DNA from 4 places in the Cellulosimicrobium sp. 72-3 genome. Region 2 is predicted to be linked to each of the others. Evidence: riboswitches for the same ligand, from Rfam matches in the RefSeq annotation. Region 2 holds a riboswitch; each other region holds the start of a gene.
The links. Region 2 has a riboswitch for thiamine pyrophosphate ahead of HKK73_RS16640 (thiamine ABC transporter substrate binding subunit). Riboswitches for the same ligand answer to the same signal wherever they lie in the genome.
Positions count from the first base shown of each region.

Region 1: it holds a riboswitch for thiamine pyrophosphate, as region 2 does, so the genes downstream of both, thiO (glycine oxidase ThiO) here and HKK73_RS16640 (thiamine ABC transporter substrate binding subunit) in region 2, are expected to answer to the same signal.
Region 3: it holds a riboswitch for thiamine pyrophosphate, as region 2 does, so the genes downstream of both, HKK73_RS09145 (ECF transporter S component) here and HKK73_RS16640 (thiamine ABC transporter substrate binding subunit) in region 2, are expected to answer to the same signal.
Region 4: it holds a riboswitch for thiamine pyrophosphate, as region 2 does, so the genes downstream of both, HKK73_RS14450 (TenA family protein) here and HKK73_RS16640 (thiamine ABC transporter substrate binding subunit) in region 2, are expected to answer to the same signal.

Region 1 is NZ_CP053419.1:1,212,068-1,215,820, forward strand. It holds gene HKK73_RS05465 (thiazole synthase) at 1-698, opposite strand, end outside; gene thiS (sulfur carrier protein ThiS) at 708-941, opposite strand; gene thiO (glycine oxidase ThiO) at 947-2,221, opposite strand; TPP riboswitch at 2,211-2,313, opposite strand; gene thiE (thiamine phosphate synthase) at 2,358-3,071, shown strand; gene guaA (glutamine-hydrolyzing GMP synthase) at 3,114-3,753, shown strand, end outside.
Region 2 is NZ_CP053419.1:3,719,270-3,723,022, forward strand. It holds gene HKK73_RS16635 (iron ABC transporter permease) at 1-1,224, opposite strand, end outside; gene HKK73_RS16640 (thiamine ABC transporter substrate binding subunit) at 1,313-2,404, opposite strand; TPP riboswitch at 2,487-2,591, opposite strand; gene HKK73_RS16645 (ABC transporter ATP-binding protein) at 2,910-3,680, shown strand; gene HKK73_RS16650 (ABC transporter permease) at 3,677-3,753, shown strand, end outside.
Region 3 is NZ_CP053419.1:2,017,994-2,021,746, reverse strand. It holds gene HKK73_RS09155 (Rv2578c family radical SAM protein) at 1-697, opposite strand, end outside; gene HKK73_RS09150 (hypothetical protein) at 741-1,178, opposite strand; TPP riboswitch at 1,323-1,442, shown strand; gene HKK73_RS09145 (ECF transporter S component) at 1,546-2,250, shown strand; gene HKK73_RS09140 (ABC transporter ATP-binding protein) at 2,243-3,753, shown strand, end outside.
Region 4 is NZ_CP053419.1:3,224,130-3,227,882, forward strand. It holds gene HKK73_RS19370 (helix-turn-helix domain-containing protein) at 1-470, opposite strand, end outside; gene HKK73_RS14450 (TenA family protein) at 584-1,336, opposite strand; TPP riboswitch at 1,327-1,455, opposite strand; gene HKK73_RS14455 (VOC family protein) at 1,542-2,468, shown strand; gene HKK73_RS14460 (glyoxalase/bleomycin resistance/extradiol dioxygenase family protein) at 2,553-2,948, shown strand; tRNA gene HKK73_RS14465 (tRNA-Leu) at 2,991-3,067, opposite strand; gene HKK73_RS14470 (NAD(P)/FAD-dependent oxidoreductase) at 3,220-3,753, opposite strand, start outside.

The sequences.
Region 1 (3,753 bases), 1.7 Mb from region 2:
CGCGTGACGGCCGTCGCGAGGAGCACGCCGTCGCAGCCGAGCTCCATCGCGAGCGCGGCGTCGGACGCCGTGCCGATCCCCGCGTCGAGGATCACGGGCACCCGGGCCGCGGCGGCGATCGCCTCGACGTTGCGCGGGTTGAGGATGCCGAGCCCCGTGCCGATCGGTGCCCCGAGGGGCATGACGGCCGCGCAGCCGACGTCCTCCAGCCGGCGCGCGAGGATCGGGTCGTCGTTCGTGTAGGGCAGCACGACGAACCCGTCGCGCACGAGCTGGTCCGCCGCCTCGACGAGGCCGACCGGGTCGGGCAGGAGGGTCACGTCGTCGGCGATCACCTCGAGCTTGACCCACTCGGTGCCGCACGCCTCGCGCGCGAGGTGCGCGGTGAGGACGGCCTCCCGCACCGAGAAGCACCCGGCGGTGTTGGGCAGCGCGCGGATGCCGAGACGGGCGAGCAGCGCCCAGATCCCGGCGTCGGGGCTCGCGTCCCCGCCGGCGCGGACGGCGACGCGTCGCATCGCGACGGTCGTCAGGGCGGTGCCCGACGCGACGAGCGCGTCCTCGAGCGTGAGCAGGTTCGCGGCCCCGCCGGTGCCCATGACGAGGCGCGACCCGATCGGGGTGCCGGCGACGACGAGCGGGTCGTCGGCGCCGGCCGGGCCGCTCGCGGTGGCGGGGGAGACGTCGGTCGTGGTCATGGCTCCTCCTCAGCCGCCCTGGACGGCGGTGACGATCTCGATGCGGTCCCCGGGCGCGACGACGGTCGTCGCCCAGGCGCCGCGCGGCACGACGGCGTCCCCGACGGCCACCGCGACGCCCTGCGGCGTGCCGTCGGCGACGTAGGCGGGGACGAGCGCGGCGACGAGCCGCTCCAGGTCGACGTCGCCGTCGAGCGGGTACGGCTCGCCGTTGACGAGCGCGGTGGGTGCGGGTGCGGTCACGGGTCTCACCTCGGTGTCGTGGCGGTGCGGGCGAAGCGGTCGGTCCGGGCGGTGGCGAGGGCGGTCGCGACGTCGTCGCCGGGCTCCGTCCCGCCGAGCGCGGGGAGCCCGCCGAGCCCGGCGACGACGGCGTCGGCCGTGAGCGGGGCGAGCAGGATGCCGTTGCGGCCGTGGCCCGTCGCGAGGTGCAGCCCCGGGACGTCCGTCGGCCCGACGAGCGGGAGGTTGTCCGGGGTCGCGGGACGCCCCCGCGGCGTCACCTCGACCAGCGCGGCCTCGTCGATCCCCGGCAGGAGGGCGCGCGCGTCCCGCAGGAGCGCGAAGACCCCGCCGGCGGTGGCGCGGCGGTCGTCCGGGTTCTCCTCGGTGGTGGCCCCGACGACGACCTCCCGGTGACCCGCGCGCGGCCCCGCCGGCTCGGCGTCGCGCGGCACGACGTACACCGGCCGGCCCTGCACGAGCCCGCGCACGACGTGCTCCAGCGCGAGGTCCGGGCCCGCGTCGAGCCGCAGCGTCTGACCCTTCACCGGGCGCGTGGGCACGACGACGCCCGGCACGTCCGCGAGGAGGGCGCCCGACTGCCAGCCCGCCGCGACGACGACCGCACCCGCGCGGTGGAGCCGGCCGGCGTCGTCGTGCACGCCGACCACGCGCCCGGCATCGAGCGCGAGCCGGGTCGCGGCCGCGCGGACGACGCGGGTCCCGGCGGCCGAGCCCGCGCCCGCGGTGTCGCGTCCGACGACCGCCGCGAGCAGCGCGGCGTGCGTCGCGCGCGGGTCGACGGCGTGGTCCGCGGGGGCCCACGCCGCCCCGGCGACGCGCGGGCCCAGGTACGGCTCGCGTCGGCGCGCGTCGGCGACGGTGAGCTCGTGCGACGCGAGACCGTGCGCGGCGTGCAGGGCGAGGACGCGGCGGAGCAGCGCGAGGTCGTCCGCGTCGTAGGCGAGGGTGAGCGTCCCGGCGGTCCGCAGCCCGACGTCCGCCCCCGTCGCCGCGCGCAGGTCCGCGGCGAACGCCGGCCACGCCGCGGCGGCCGCGAGGTGGAGCCGCAGGGCGGCCTCCTCCCCGAAGTCGGCCTCGGTCACCGGCGCGAGCATCCCCGCTGCGGCGTGCGTCGCGCCCGCGCCCGGCGCCGGGTCGAGCACCGTGACGGTCAGGCCCGCGCGCGCGGCGCGCCACGCGACGGCGAGACCCACGATCCCGCCCCCCACGACGACGACGTCGCGCGCGCCGTCGGGCACGACGGAGCCACCCGCGGACGGGTGGACGGACAGGCTCATGTGCGCTCCCTTCGCTGGCATGACCCAGATCAGGTTCGACGGTCGGCGGCGACGCCCTCTCAGCCCCGTGCGGGGCTCCCGTGCTGTCGGCCACAGTACCTCCTGCCGTGGGCCCGCCGAGGCTAGGCTCCCGCGGGTGAGCTCCGAGACCTCCACCACCCCGGCCACTCCCGCCCCGTCGGCAGGGGACGCCGCACGCGCCCGGCTCGCCGACGCGCGGCTCTACCTCTGCACGGACGCGCGCGAGGAGCGCGGCGACCTCGAGGACTTCCTGCGGGCGGCGCTCGCGGGCGGGGTGGACGTCGTGCAGCTCCGCGACAAGACGCTCGACGTCGCGCGCGAGCTCGAGCTCCAGGAGCTCGTCGCGCGCGTAGCGACGGAGCACGGCGCGCTGTGGGCCGTGAACGACCGGGCGGACGTGGCGTCGGTCACGGGCGCGCCGGTCGTGCACATGGGCCAGGGCGACCTGCCGGTCCCGGCCGTGCGGGCGCTGCTCGGCGCGGGGCCCGCGCTCGGCCGGTCCACGCACTCGGCCGCGCAGGCGGCCGCGGCAGAGGCCGACCCGGCGGTGGACTACTTCTGCGTGGGTCCGCTGTGGGCGACCCCGACGAAGCCGGGGCGGGCCGCCGTCGGCCTGGACCTGCTGCGCGACGTCGCGGCGACCCGGCCCGCGACGCCCTGGTTCGCGATCGGCGGGATCGACGCGGACCGGCTCGACGCGGTCCTCGACGCGGGCGCGACCCGGATCGTGGTGGTGCGCGCGATCACGGCGGCGAGCAACCCGGAGGCGGCCGCCCGCGCCCTGCGCGAGCGCGTCGCGGCGCGCGCCGAGGTGCGCACCGACGCCTGAGACGCGGGACGAGCCCCGCCGCACGGCGACTATCCTGGACGGGTGACGTCACCCGCCACCGCTCCCGACACCCCCACCACCGCCGAGGTGGCCTCGACCCCGCGGCCCGTGCTCGTCGTCGACTTCGGCGCCCAGTACGCGCAGCTCATCGCGCGCCGCGTGCGCGAGGCCAAGGTCTACTCCGAGATCGTGCCGCACACCTTCACGGTCGAGCAGATGCTCGCCAAGGACCCGGCCGCGATCATCCTCTCGGGCGGTCCCTCGTCCGTGTACGCGACGGGTGCCCCGTTCGTCGACCCGGCGCTGTTCGAGGCCGGCGTGCCCGTCATGGGCATCTGCTACGGCTTCCAGGCCATGGCGAAGGCGCTCGGCGGCGAGGTCGCCCAGACGGGTCTGCGCGAGTACGGCGGCACCGAGGTCGAGGTGTGCGCCGCGGGCGTGCTGCTCGACGGCACGCCGCAGAACCAGACCACATGGATGAGCCACGGCGACGCCGTGCACCGCGCGCCCGAGGGCTTCGAGGTCCTCGCGACGTCGTCGGGCTCGCCGGTCGCCGCGTTCGAGGACCGCGAGCGTCGCCTCTACGGCGTGCAGTGGCACCCGGAGGTCAAGCACTCCGCCCACGGCCAGACCGTGCTGGAGCACTTCCTGTACGACGGCGCGGGCCTCGCACCGGACTGGA
Region 2 (3,753 bases):
CCCGAGCGGGAGCATGAACACCGAGTCGAGCACCGAGATCGCGCGCCGCCCGCCGCGCGAGCGCGGGCGCCGGGACACGACGAGCGCCACGAGACCCCCGATCACGACGGCGAGCACGGTCGCGAGCGCGGCGGTGCGCAGCGAGTTGCCCGCCGCCTCCCACACGGTGACGGACAGCGCGTTGCGCCCGCCCGTGGTGCCGAGGTTCGCGTAGTTGTCGAGGCCCCAGCCGCCGCCCGGGACGCGGAACGAGCGCACGACGAGCGTGCCGAGCGGCAGCCCGACGAGCACGACCACCACGGCCGCGGTGAGCGCCGCGGGCGCGAGGTCGCCCGTCGGGCGCCCGTCGCGCCACAGGCGCAGCGGGTGGGCGGACGACGCCGACGACGACAGGTTGAGGGCGCGCTCGCGCCGGGCCCGCGTGCGGTTCGCGACCGTGAGCGCCGCCGCGACGACCACGAGCTGCACGACCGACAGCACCGCGGCGGTGCGCAGGTCGAGGAACTGCGTGGTCTGGATCCAGATCTCCGTCTCGATCGTCCCGTAGCGGATGCCGCCGAGCACGAGCACGACGCCGAACGCCGTCGCGCAGAAGAGGAAGACGATCGACGCGGCGCTCGCGATCGCGGGCGTGAGCGCCGGGAGCGTCACGGTGCGGAACGCGCGCCACGGCGTCGCGCCGAGGGCGCGCGCCGCCTGCTCGGCGCGCGGGTCGAGGTGCTCCCAGAGGCCGCCGACCGTGCGCACCACGACGGAGTAGTTGAAGAACACGAGCGCGACGACGATCGCGGCGAACGTCTCGTCGAGCCGCAGGAACCCGAGCGGGCCGCCCTGCACGAGCAACGACCGGAACGCGACGCCGACGACGACGGTCGGGAGCACGAACGGCACCGTGACGAGCGCGCGCACGACCCGGCGCCCGGGGAACCGGCACCGGTACAGCACGTACGCGCCGGGCACGCCGAGCAGCAGCGACAGCGCCGTGCCGAGCACGGCCTGCCAGAGCGTGAGGCCGACGATCCGCCACGTGCGGGGCTCCGAGAAGACCTCCGCGAACCCCGAGAGGTCGAGGCCGCCGTCGTCCCCGACGAACCCGCGCGCCACGAGCGTGACGACCGGCCACGCGAAGAACACCCCGAGGAACGCGAGCGGCACCGCCGCCGCCAGACCCCACAGCACCCCGCGCCCGACGCCGCCCCGCCGGACCTCCCGACCCCTCACCACGGCTCTCCCCCGCGCAACCACGGCTCTACCCCGCGCGACCACGGCTCTACCCCGCGAGGGAGAGCCGTGGTCGCTCGGGGACCGGGGGTCAGTCGACGACCGTCGCCGTCCATGCCTTGATCCACTCGTCGCGGTGCGCCGAGACGTCGGCGGGCGCGACCTCGAAGGGCTCGTCGGCGAGCGGCGCGAACTCGGCCCAGCCGTCGGGCAGCGTGACGGAGTCGTCGGCGGGGTACATGTACATCTGGTCGGCGACGTCGGCCTGGAACGTCTCGCTCACGAGGAAGTCGAGGAGCTGCTGCGCGCCCTCGGGGTTCTTCGCGTTCGCGAGCACGCCCGCGTACTCGACCTGGCGGAAGCACGTGTCGAGCAGCGCGCCCGTGGTCGACGCGGAGCCGTCCTCGGTGAGCGTGAACGCGGGCGACGTCGAGTACGACAGCACGAGCGGGCGCGGCCCCGCGCCCTCCGAGCCGGAGAAGTCGACGTAGTACGCGTCGGACCAGCCGTCGACGACCTTCACGCCGTTGGCGCGCAGGTCCGCCCAGTAGTCCTCCCAGCCGTCCTCACCGAACGCCCCGACGGTCGCGAGGAGGAACGCGAGGCCCGGCGACGACGTCGCGGGGTTGGTCACGACGAGGAGGTCCCGGTACTCCGGCTTCGCCAGGTCCTCGAGCGTCACGGGCTCGGGGATCCCCGCGTCCGCGAACCACGCGTGGTCCACGTTGACGCACACGTCCCCGAGGTCGACGGCGGTGAGCTCACCGCGGTCGCCGACCGCGTACGACGCGGCGGACTCCGAGACGTCCGCGGGCGTGTACGGCTCGAGGACGCCCTCGTCGATCGCGCGCGACGCGAAGGTGTTGTCGATCCCGAACACGACGTCGCCGAGCGGCGAGTCCTTCGTGAGGATCAGCTGGTTGACCAGCGCGCCGCCGTCGCCGGGCGCGACCTGCTCGACGGTGAGCCCGCTCTCCTCCTCGAACGCGGCGAGCACGTCGTCGCTCACCGCGAAGGAGTCGTGGGTCACCAGGGTGACCGTGCCCCCGCTGCCCGACGACGCGTCGTCGCCCCCGGCGCCGTCACCACCCGAGCAGGCCGCAAGGGCGAGGAGCGCGAGCGTCGCGCCCACGCCGGTCGCGAGGGCCCGGCCGCGGCGGGCGAGGGTGGTCGTGTGCTGCATGTGTCCTCCCTGGACGTTCAGGAGGGGTCCACCGGCCCGACGAGCCACGCGCCGGGTGGGCGCGACGGACCGCGCGAGCAGGTGATCGAGATTCCCGACTTCCTCCACCGGTGCTAACCGGATCAGGTTCGAGGGTCTGCGGTGGTCCGCACTCTCAGCTCCTCCAGGAGCTCCCCTGTCGTTCACCGCGAGCCTACACCGGCCCCTCGCCCGGAGAGTCCCCTGAGAGAACCCTGAGCGCCGGCGCCCGCGGACCAGGGACGGTTCGGGGCCCGCCCCCGATGCCGCGGGCAGGCGCGCCGCGGGAGGGTCGGTACGGCCGCCGGGAGCCCCGGCGGCCACCACAGGACGACGCCGCCCGGCGAGCCACGACGCTCCCGCGCAGCGGCACGACGAGAGGACGGACGAGGACGTGACGACGACAGGTGCGGCACAGCGGAGCACCCCGCGCGAGGGCCCGCCCGCCGAGGGCGCCGAGGGCGCTCAGGGCGCTGCGCGACCCGCGATCGCGACCGCGCGCGGGCTGGTGAAGACGTACGGGCGCGGCGAGGCCGCGGTGCGTGCGCTCGACGGCGTGGACGTGGACGTCGAGAAGGGTCGGCTGACGGCGATCATGGGCCCGTCCGGGTCCGGGAAGTCCACGCTCCTGCACTGCCTCGCGGGTCTGGACGCGCCGACGTCGGGCACGGTCGTGGTCGACGGCGAGACGGTCTCCGCGATGAGCGAGCGGCGCCTGACGCGCCTGCGGCGCACGCGCCTGGGGTTCGTCTTCCAGTCGTTCAACCTCGTGCCGACGCTCACGGCGGAGGAGAACATCGTGCTGCCGCTCGCGATCGCCCGGCGGCCCGTCGACCGGGAGTGGTTCGACCGCGTGGTCGACGCCGTGGGCCTGCGCCCCCGGCTGGGGCACCGGCCCGCCGAGCTGTCGGGCGGGCAGCAGCAGCGCGTCGCGTGCGCGCGGGCGCTGGTGTCGCGACCCGCGATCGTGCTCGCGGACGAGCCAACGGGGAACCTCGACTCGCGCGCCGCCGCGGAGGTCCTGGGCTTCCTGCGCGCGTCCGTGGACGACCTCGGCCAGTCCGTCGCGATGGTCACGCACGACCCGACCGCCGCGTCGTACGCCCACCGGGTGCTCTTCCTCGCGGACGGCCGCCTCGTGACCGAGCTCCACGACCCCACGCCGCAGGCGGTCCTCGACACGCTGGGCTCCCTCACGCCCGCCGGGCCGCCCCCGGCGCACGCCACCCCGGCAGCGACGACGGCGGCCGCCCGATGATGGGCCGGATCGCGCTGCGCGGCGTGCGCGCGCACGGCGCGCAGCTCGTCCTCTCGGTCCTCGCCGTGACGAT
Region 3 (3,753 bases), 1.7 Mb from region 2:
TGTGGCTCACGACCCCCGCGGCGACGAAGTCGCGCGTGCCGGTCGTGATGTCGACCAGCTCCGTCGTCTCCCCCGGCCCGTCGAGCGCTTCCAGGGAGTCGACGCGCAGCGCCTCGCCGCCGGTGACGTCCTGGCCGTCGAGGACGGGCCGCCCCTCCGCGAGCGCCGCGGCGCCCGGCCCGACGAGTACGTCGCCGAGCGCCAGGCGGGCACGGTGCCCGGCACCGCCGACGACGTGGCGCCACCCGCGCTCGGTGAGGAACCGGTGGTCGCCGCTCGCGACGAGGCGCGTGCCGTCGGCGAGGGTCACGCGGTAGGCGCGCTTGCGGGTGGTCCAGCGGTCGAGCACGCGGGTACGCACGTAGCGCCGGTACGCGCCGTGCGGGACGGTGCCGACGATCTCGTCGCCGACACGCAGCTCGCCGATCGGCCGTTGCGCGCCGTCGGCCAGCAGCACCGGGGTGGCGGGCGCGAGGCAGTAGGAGCACGCGTGGCTGCACCCGCGGTACGGGTTGACGGTCCACCGGAACGGCATGCGCGACATCGCCGGCACCTTGGACAGCGCGCTCTTGGCCGTGACCTCGTGGAACGTGATGCCCGCGAACTCGGGCGTGCGCACGCTGCGGACGAGGCCGACCCGCTCCAGCCCGGGGAGCGCGCCGTCGTCCGCGCCGAGCACCTGTCCGTCCCACCGCATCGCGCCATTCGAACAAACGTTCGAACGCGCTGTCAAGAGCGGGTCAGCCGTCGGCGGACCACGCCTTGAGCAGCGCCAGGTTCCCGAGGGGGATGTGGTGGCCGATGCGCGGGTGGTCCAGCGCGACACCGACGACCCCGGCCGCGCCGAAGGACGCGACGTAGTCGATCGCCGCCGGCACAGGTACCCCGAGCAGCGGCACGGAGCCTGTCTCGTCGTCCGCCAGACCGAGCGCCCGGGCCGCCTCGTCCGCGCGCGCGGCGCTGCTGTAGAGGCAGATCATGGGCCCCTGGTCCGCAGCGACGGCGTACGGACGGGGCTGGTCCTCGGACCCCCGCGCGATGAAGAACCACGTGCCGAGGCGCACCGTCTGCCGCCACAGCGCGATCTGCGCCGACGTGTCGCCCGCGGGCGCGCTCCGCACGGCCTCGTCGAGGCGGTCCAGCTCTGCGACCGCGGCGGAATCGTTGTCTCGGGTCATGCGCGCTGCCTCGTCCCTCGTGGTCGGAGCCCGTCCCCGGTCCGCGCGGGCTCCTCGTCGCCGTCACCTTCTCACGGCGGCCGGGCGTCCCGGTGGGTGAGACGCCGGGATTGTCCGGCGGGCGTCCAGGCCCTAGGGTCGGGCCGAACGCCCCCGGGGAGCGCATGAGCGCTGAGAGTGCAGGCCGGACACCCGTCCCCCCTGCAGACCCGTGGAACCTGATCTGGTTCGTACCAGCGAAGGGAGCAGGGCGGACGTCACCGTCCCCTGCGCGCTCGTGCCCGCGCCCCGCGCGTGCCGTCCGCTCGGGGCGCGGTGGCGCGCCGTCGTGCACCCCTCGCCCCGGGGGCCCGACGGAGGGAACCGCATGACCGAGCCCCGCACCACGCCGCCCCGGGCGACCCCGCCCACCGCCACGCCCGACGACCGACCCGACGGCGTGGGTCCCACGCCCGCCCCCCGGGACCGCGCCGTCGCCGCTCCCCCGAGCCGTGCCCGACGCCGCGGCCTCACCCTCCACGAGACGGTCCTCGTCGCCGTGCTGGGGGTCGTGTTCGGGTTCGTCTACTGGGCGTTCGTGCAGCTCTGGGCCCCGCTCCAGCTCGCGATGGGACCGCTCGCGGACCTCGCCGCCAACGTGCTCGCCGGCGCGTGGATCGTCGTCGGCCCGCTCGCGACGTACATCGTGCGCAAGCCGGGCGTCGGCATCCTCACCGAGACGCTCGCGGCGCTCGTCGAGGTGGTCTTCCTCGCGTCGCCCGCCGGCCCGCTGCTCGTCCTCGTGGGGCTCGTCCAGGGCGTGGGTGCCGAGATCCCCTTCGCCCTCACCCGGTACCGCCGCTACGGCTGGTGGGTCTTCGTCGCGTCGGGCGTCAGCGCGGCGCTCGTCACGTACGCGTTCAACGCGGTCCGCTTCGGCTGGCTCGGGCAGGACTACGCGATGCTCCGGCTCGGCGTGCAGGTCGTCTCGTGCGTCGTGCTGTGCGGGATCGCGGCGCGCCTCCTCGGCGACGCCCTCGCCCGCACCGGCGCGCTCGACGCCTTCGCGATCGGGGCTGACCGCCGTGGCTGAGGCACCGACCGCCGCACCGGACGTCACGCCGGACGCCGTGCCCGGCGACCTGCCCGACGCCGTCGCCGCCGCCGGCCTGACCGTCACCGTGGGCCACGACGGCACGCGCGTGCTCGACGACCTCACCCTCACCGTCCCCGCGGGCACCGGGCTGCTCGTGCTCGGCCCCTCGGGCTGCGGGAAGTCCACGCTGCTGCGTGCGCTCGTCGGCGTCGTGCCCCACACGCTGCCGGGCTCCGTCGCGGGGGACCTGCGCGTGACGGGCGTCGACCCGCGCGACACGACCCCGGCGGCGCTCGCCGCGCGCGTCGGCCTCGTCCAGCAGCGGCCGGGCGACCAGCTCTGCCTCGCCCGCGTCGACGACGAGCTGCGGTTCGCGCTCGAGAACCGGGCCGCGGACCCGCGCACGATGGACGCCCGCGCCGCCACCGCGCTCGCCGCCGTCGGTGCGGACCACCTGCACGACCGGCCGACCCACGCGCTGTCGGGGGGCGAGGCGCAGCGCGTCGCCCTCGCGGCGGCGCTCGTCGCCGACCCCGAGCTCGTGGTCCTCGACGAGCCGACGGCGTTCCTCGACCCGGCCGCGGCGCACGAGGTCGGGACGCTCGTGGGCGGGCTCGTCCGGGCGCCCGGACGGGACGCGCCCGACACCCCCGGCCGGTCGGTCGTGCTCGTCGAGCACCGCCTCGACGACGTCGGGACGCTCCCGGACGCGACGCTCGTGCTCGACGACACCGGCCGCGTCGTCGCGCACGGCCCCACGACCGCCGTCCTGCGCGCGCACGCCGCCACGCTCGCCGAGCTCGGGTGCTGGCTGCCGCTCGACGTCCGGCTCCGGCAGGCAGGAGCCCCGGGCCCGCTCGGCGCGCCCGCGACCGACGACTGGCTCGTCGACCTCGCGCGCACCGCCCCCCGCACCGTCGACCCCCGTGACGCGGACCCCCGTGACGCGGACCCCCGTGACGCGGACGCCGGCCCGGCGGCGCCCGGCCCGGTCGCCTTGCGTGCCCGTCGCCTCGCGGTGCACCGCGCCGCGACAGGCCGCCGGCGGCGCGGGCGGGACGAGACGCCGGTGGTGCGCGACGTCGACCTCGACATGCGCGCGGGCGAGGTGCTCGCAGTGGTGGGGCCGAACGGCGGCGGCAAGTCGACCCTCCTGCGCGGGCTGGCGGGACTCGAACGGACCACGGGCGAGGTCACGACGGCGCCCGGCGCGCCCGTCGCGATGGTGTTCCAGGACCCGGAGCACCAGCTCCTCGCGCGCACGGTCCGCGACGAGGTCGCCTGGTCGGCCCGGCTCGCGCGGCTCGACGACGTCGACGGACGCGTCGCGCGCACCCTCGACGCGTTCGCCCTCACGCACGTCGCCGACGCGAACCCGTACCGGCTCTCCGGCGGCGAGCAGCGGCGACTGTCCCTCGCGACGGCGACGGTGCTCGACCCGCCCGTCCTCCTCGCCGACGAGCCCACGTCGGGGCTCGACCGCGCCCAGGCGGACGGCGT
Region 4 (3,753 bases), 500 kb from region 2:
AGCAGGACGTCGCCGGCGCGCGCTGTCGGACGGCCCAAGGTCTCGGCGACGGGGAGGTCCCGCACGGGCTCGCCCACCGGGGCGACGTGCCGTGGCGCGGAGAGGGCACCGCGCTCTCGCGCGGAGGACAGCACGCGGACGGGCGCGAGCGGCCGGAGCTCCTCGCCCGTGCGGGCGACGAGGTCGACGAGCCGCAGGCCGAGGGCGCCGCACACGGCGGCGAGGACCTCGGACGACGCCTCCTTGCGCCCGCGCTCCACCTCGGACAGGTAGGCGGTGGAGACGCGCGCGGCGGCCGCGACGTCGACGAGCGTGCGCCCCTGCGCGAGCCGCGCCCGCCGCAGGATCCCCCCGATGACGTGGCGCAGGAGGGGCTCCGCCCGCCCGCCCGCCCGGGAGCGGGGGCTCGGCATCACCCCGTCCGGCACCACGTTCGGCAGCGTGCCCGGCACCGCGCTCGTCGCGTCCATGCGTTCACGCTACCCGCGGCCCACCCGGGTGCCGAGGCACCCGGGTGGGTATCTGCTGCTGGCGTAAGGCCGGGCGCACGGCGCGACGTCGGCCGCGCGCCCGGCCGGGCGGGTCACCAGCGCTCGAGCGACCAGGCCATCTGCCAGAAGCGGATCTCGTGGCGGCAGCTCAGCTCGAACGCGCGCTCCATGCGCGCGCGCTCCGCCTCGCCCGCGTCCGCGGCGAGCGCGTCCAGGCGTGCGCGCAGGTCGGTGAGGACGTCCTCGGTGCGCTCGGCCGCGTAGAACTGCCACCAGCCCGCGAGCGGGTGGTCGTCGCCGAGGGCGCCGGGCGTCGTCTGGCGCTCGCCGAGCCAGAAGCGCCGCGCGGACCAGATGTAGGTCCACGGGCACGGCAGCAGCGCGGCGAGCAGCACGCCGAGCGAGTCGCGGCCGGCCGCCGTCATGTGGTCGACGTAGGCCTGCGCGCTGGGCGCGAGGCGGTGCGTCTGCGCCTCCTCGTACGTCACCCCGAGGAAGTCGCACATCGCGTGGTGCGCGTGCGACTCGTCGTCGAGGAGGAAGCCGGCCTTGTCGTGGAAGTAGGCCGCCCACGACCGGTCGGGCGCGAGGGCCATGCCGAGGCCGTAGCAGCGCAGGTAGGCCGTGAGGTACTGGTGGTCCTGGCCCACGTAGTGGCGGACCGCGGCGGGCTCGACGGAGCCGTCGCGCAGCCCGGCCAGGAAGGGGTGGTCGTAGAACGTCTCGAAGAGGTCCGCGTACCGGCGGGCGAGGTCGGCGGTGAAGCCGGTCTCCTCCTGCCGGACGAGCGCGGTCGGGTCGTCCGCGAGGACAGGGTTCAGGGTGATGGCAGCAGGCGTCGTCATGCCCACGTTCCTCCGCTCGTGCTAGCGAGATCAGGTTCGACGGGTCCGGGCGGCCGTACCGCTCGTCTCAGTCCCTCGGCCCGGGCCGTGGCCCGGGCGGGACGCCCCGCGTGGTTCGCGCCGACCCTAGCAAGGACGGCGCCGGTGCGGGAGCCCTCGCCACGGTGTGGGAATATAGTTGTAGCGACAACAAGTTGGAGCAGACATGACCACGAGCACGCCGGGCGCGCCGACCGACCGCCTCCTGTCCCCGTCCACGAGCATGGACGCCGTCACGCTGCGCGTGGGCGACCTCGAGCTCATGACCTCGTACTACACGGGCGCGTTCGCCCTCGCCCCGCTCGAGGAGCGGTCGCGCGGCGCCGAGGTGCACCGTGTGCTGGGCCGCGGCCGCACACCCATGCTGCGCCTCGTGCACACGCCCGGGCTGCCGCCCGTCGACCCGCGCCAGGCCGGCCTGTTCCACACGGCCTTCCTGTTCGACGACGGCCCGAGCCTCGCCGCGACCGTCTACCGCGCCGCGCAGGACCGCCGCGGCACCTTCGTCGGGTCGAGCGACCACCTCGTCAGCGAGGCGTTCTACTTCACCGACCCCGAGGGCAACGGCGTCGAGCTCTACACCGACCGCCCCCGCGAGACGTGGGTGCGCGAGCACGGCCAGATCCTCATGACGACGACGTTCCTCGACCCGAACGCCTACCTGCGCACGCACCTCGACCAGGAGACGTTCGACGCCGGCCCCTCGCTCGCGGGCCGCGTCGGCCACGTGCACCTGCAGGTCGGCGACGTCGCGACCGCCCACGCCTTCTACGTCGACGCCGTCGGCTTCGAGGCGACGCTCACCGGGTACAGCGGGGCGCTCTTCGCGTCCGCGGGCGGGTACCACCACCACGTCGCGATGAACGTGTGGAACAGCGCGGGCGCCGGGCCCCGCGCCGCGAGCCTCGGGCTCGGCGACGTCGCCGTCACGGTGCCGGGCCGCGAGGACCTCGACGCGCTCGTCGCCCGCCTCCGTTCCCGCGGGCTGGAGCACGCGGACGACGGCCGCTCCGTCGTCGTGCACGACCCGTGGGGCACGCGCGTGACGCTGTCCGTCCCCGGCACCACGACCGAGGAGCTGCTCGCGCGCTGAGGCGCGGCGCCCCGGGCACGGGGCGCGCGGCCGGGGCACGAGGCGCACGATGGGAGGACCCGCCGAGCGCACCGAGGAGCGACCGTGTTCCGCAGCCTCTTCCCCGTCCTCACCGTGGCCGACCTCGACCGGTCCCTCGGCTTCTACCGCGACCTGCTGCGCGGGACGGTCGAGTACGCGTTCCCCGACGACGGCCCGCCCGTCTACGTGAGCGTGCGCGTGGGCGGGTCACCGCTCGGGCTCGGGCAGGGCGACCCGCCTCCGGCGGACACCCGCGTCGTGCTGTGGGTGTACGTCGACGACTGCGACCGCGCCGTCGAGCACCTCGCGGCCGCGGGCGTGCCCGTCCTGGAACCGCCCGCGGACCAGCCGTGGGGCGAGCGCGTCGCGCGCGTACAGGACCCGGACGGCACCGTCGTGATCCTCGGCCAGGAGGCCGCTCCCCCGGCCGAGCCGGAGGGCCCGACGGGGCTGTCCTAGCCCGGGGAGGCCTGGCGCCGCGGAGCCGACCGCCCGTCGGCATGGTGCCCCCACCGGGACTCGAACCCGGAACACGCCGGGTTTAAGCCGGCCGCCTCTGCCAGTTGGGCCATGGGGGCGCGGGCCGAATCTACCGCGCGCGCGGCGCTCTCCGGGCCCGTCGGCACGACGGCCGCCCGCCCGGGACCTGGACGCGACGAGGGGCGAGCCGCACGCGCGGCTCGCCCCTCGTCGTCGGGCACGACGGCCGGGCCGGGGCCCGGCCGCGACCTCAGGAGGCCTTCGCCGCCGGCGTCCGGTCGTCGGCGTCGACGGTGCCCGCACCGGACTCCGCCGCGGCCGCCGAGCCCTGCGCGGTCTGCTTGACCGGGTCGCCGTCCTTCTTGGGCGGGACGGACGCGGCGCGGAACTCCGCGCGCGGGTCGTGCAGCGAGCCGAGCGACACGAGCTCGCGGCCCATGAGGAACTGGCCGATCCAGCCGATGAAGATGCGGATCTTGCGGTTTCCCGTCGGCATCGCCATGACGTGGTAGCTGCGGTGCATGAGCCACGCGAGCGTCCCACGGAGCTTGAACACGCCGAACAGCTCCGCCACGCCCTTGTACAGGCCGAGCGACGCGACCGTACCGACGCTCTTGTGGCGGTACTCGACCGGCGGCTCGCTGTGCAGCTCGAGCGCGAGGTTGTCGGCGAGGCGCGTGGCCTCACGGATGGCGTGCTGCGCGTTCGGCGGGCAGAACTTGCCCGGGTTCAGCACGTCCGGGACGGCGGCGCAGTCGCCCGCGGCCCACGCGTTCGGCACGAC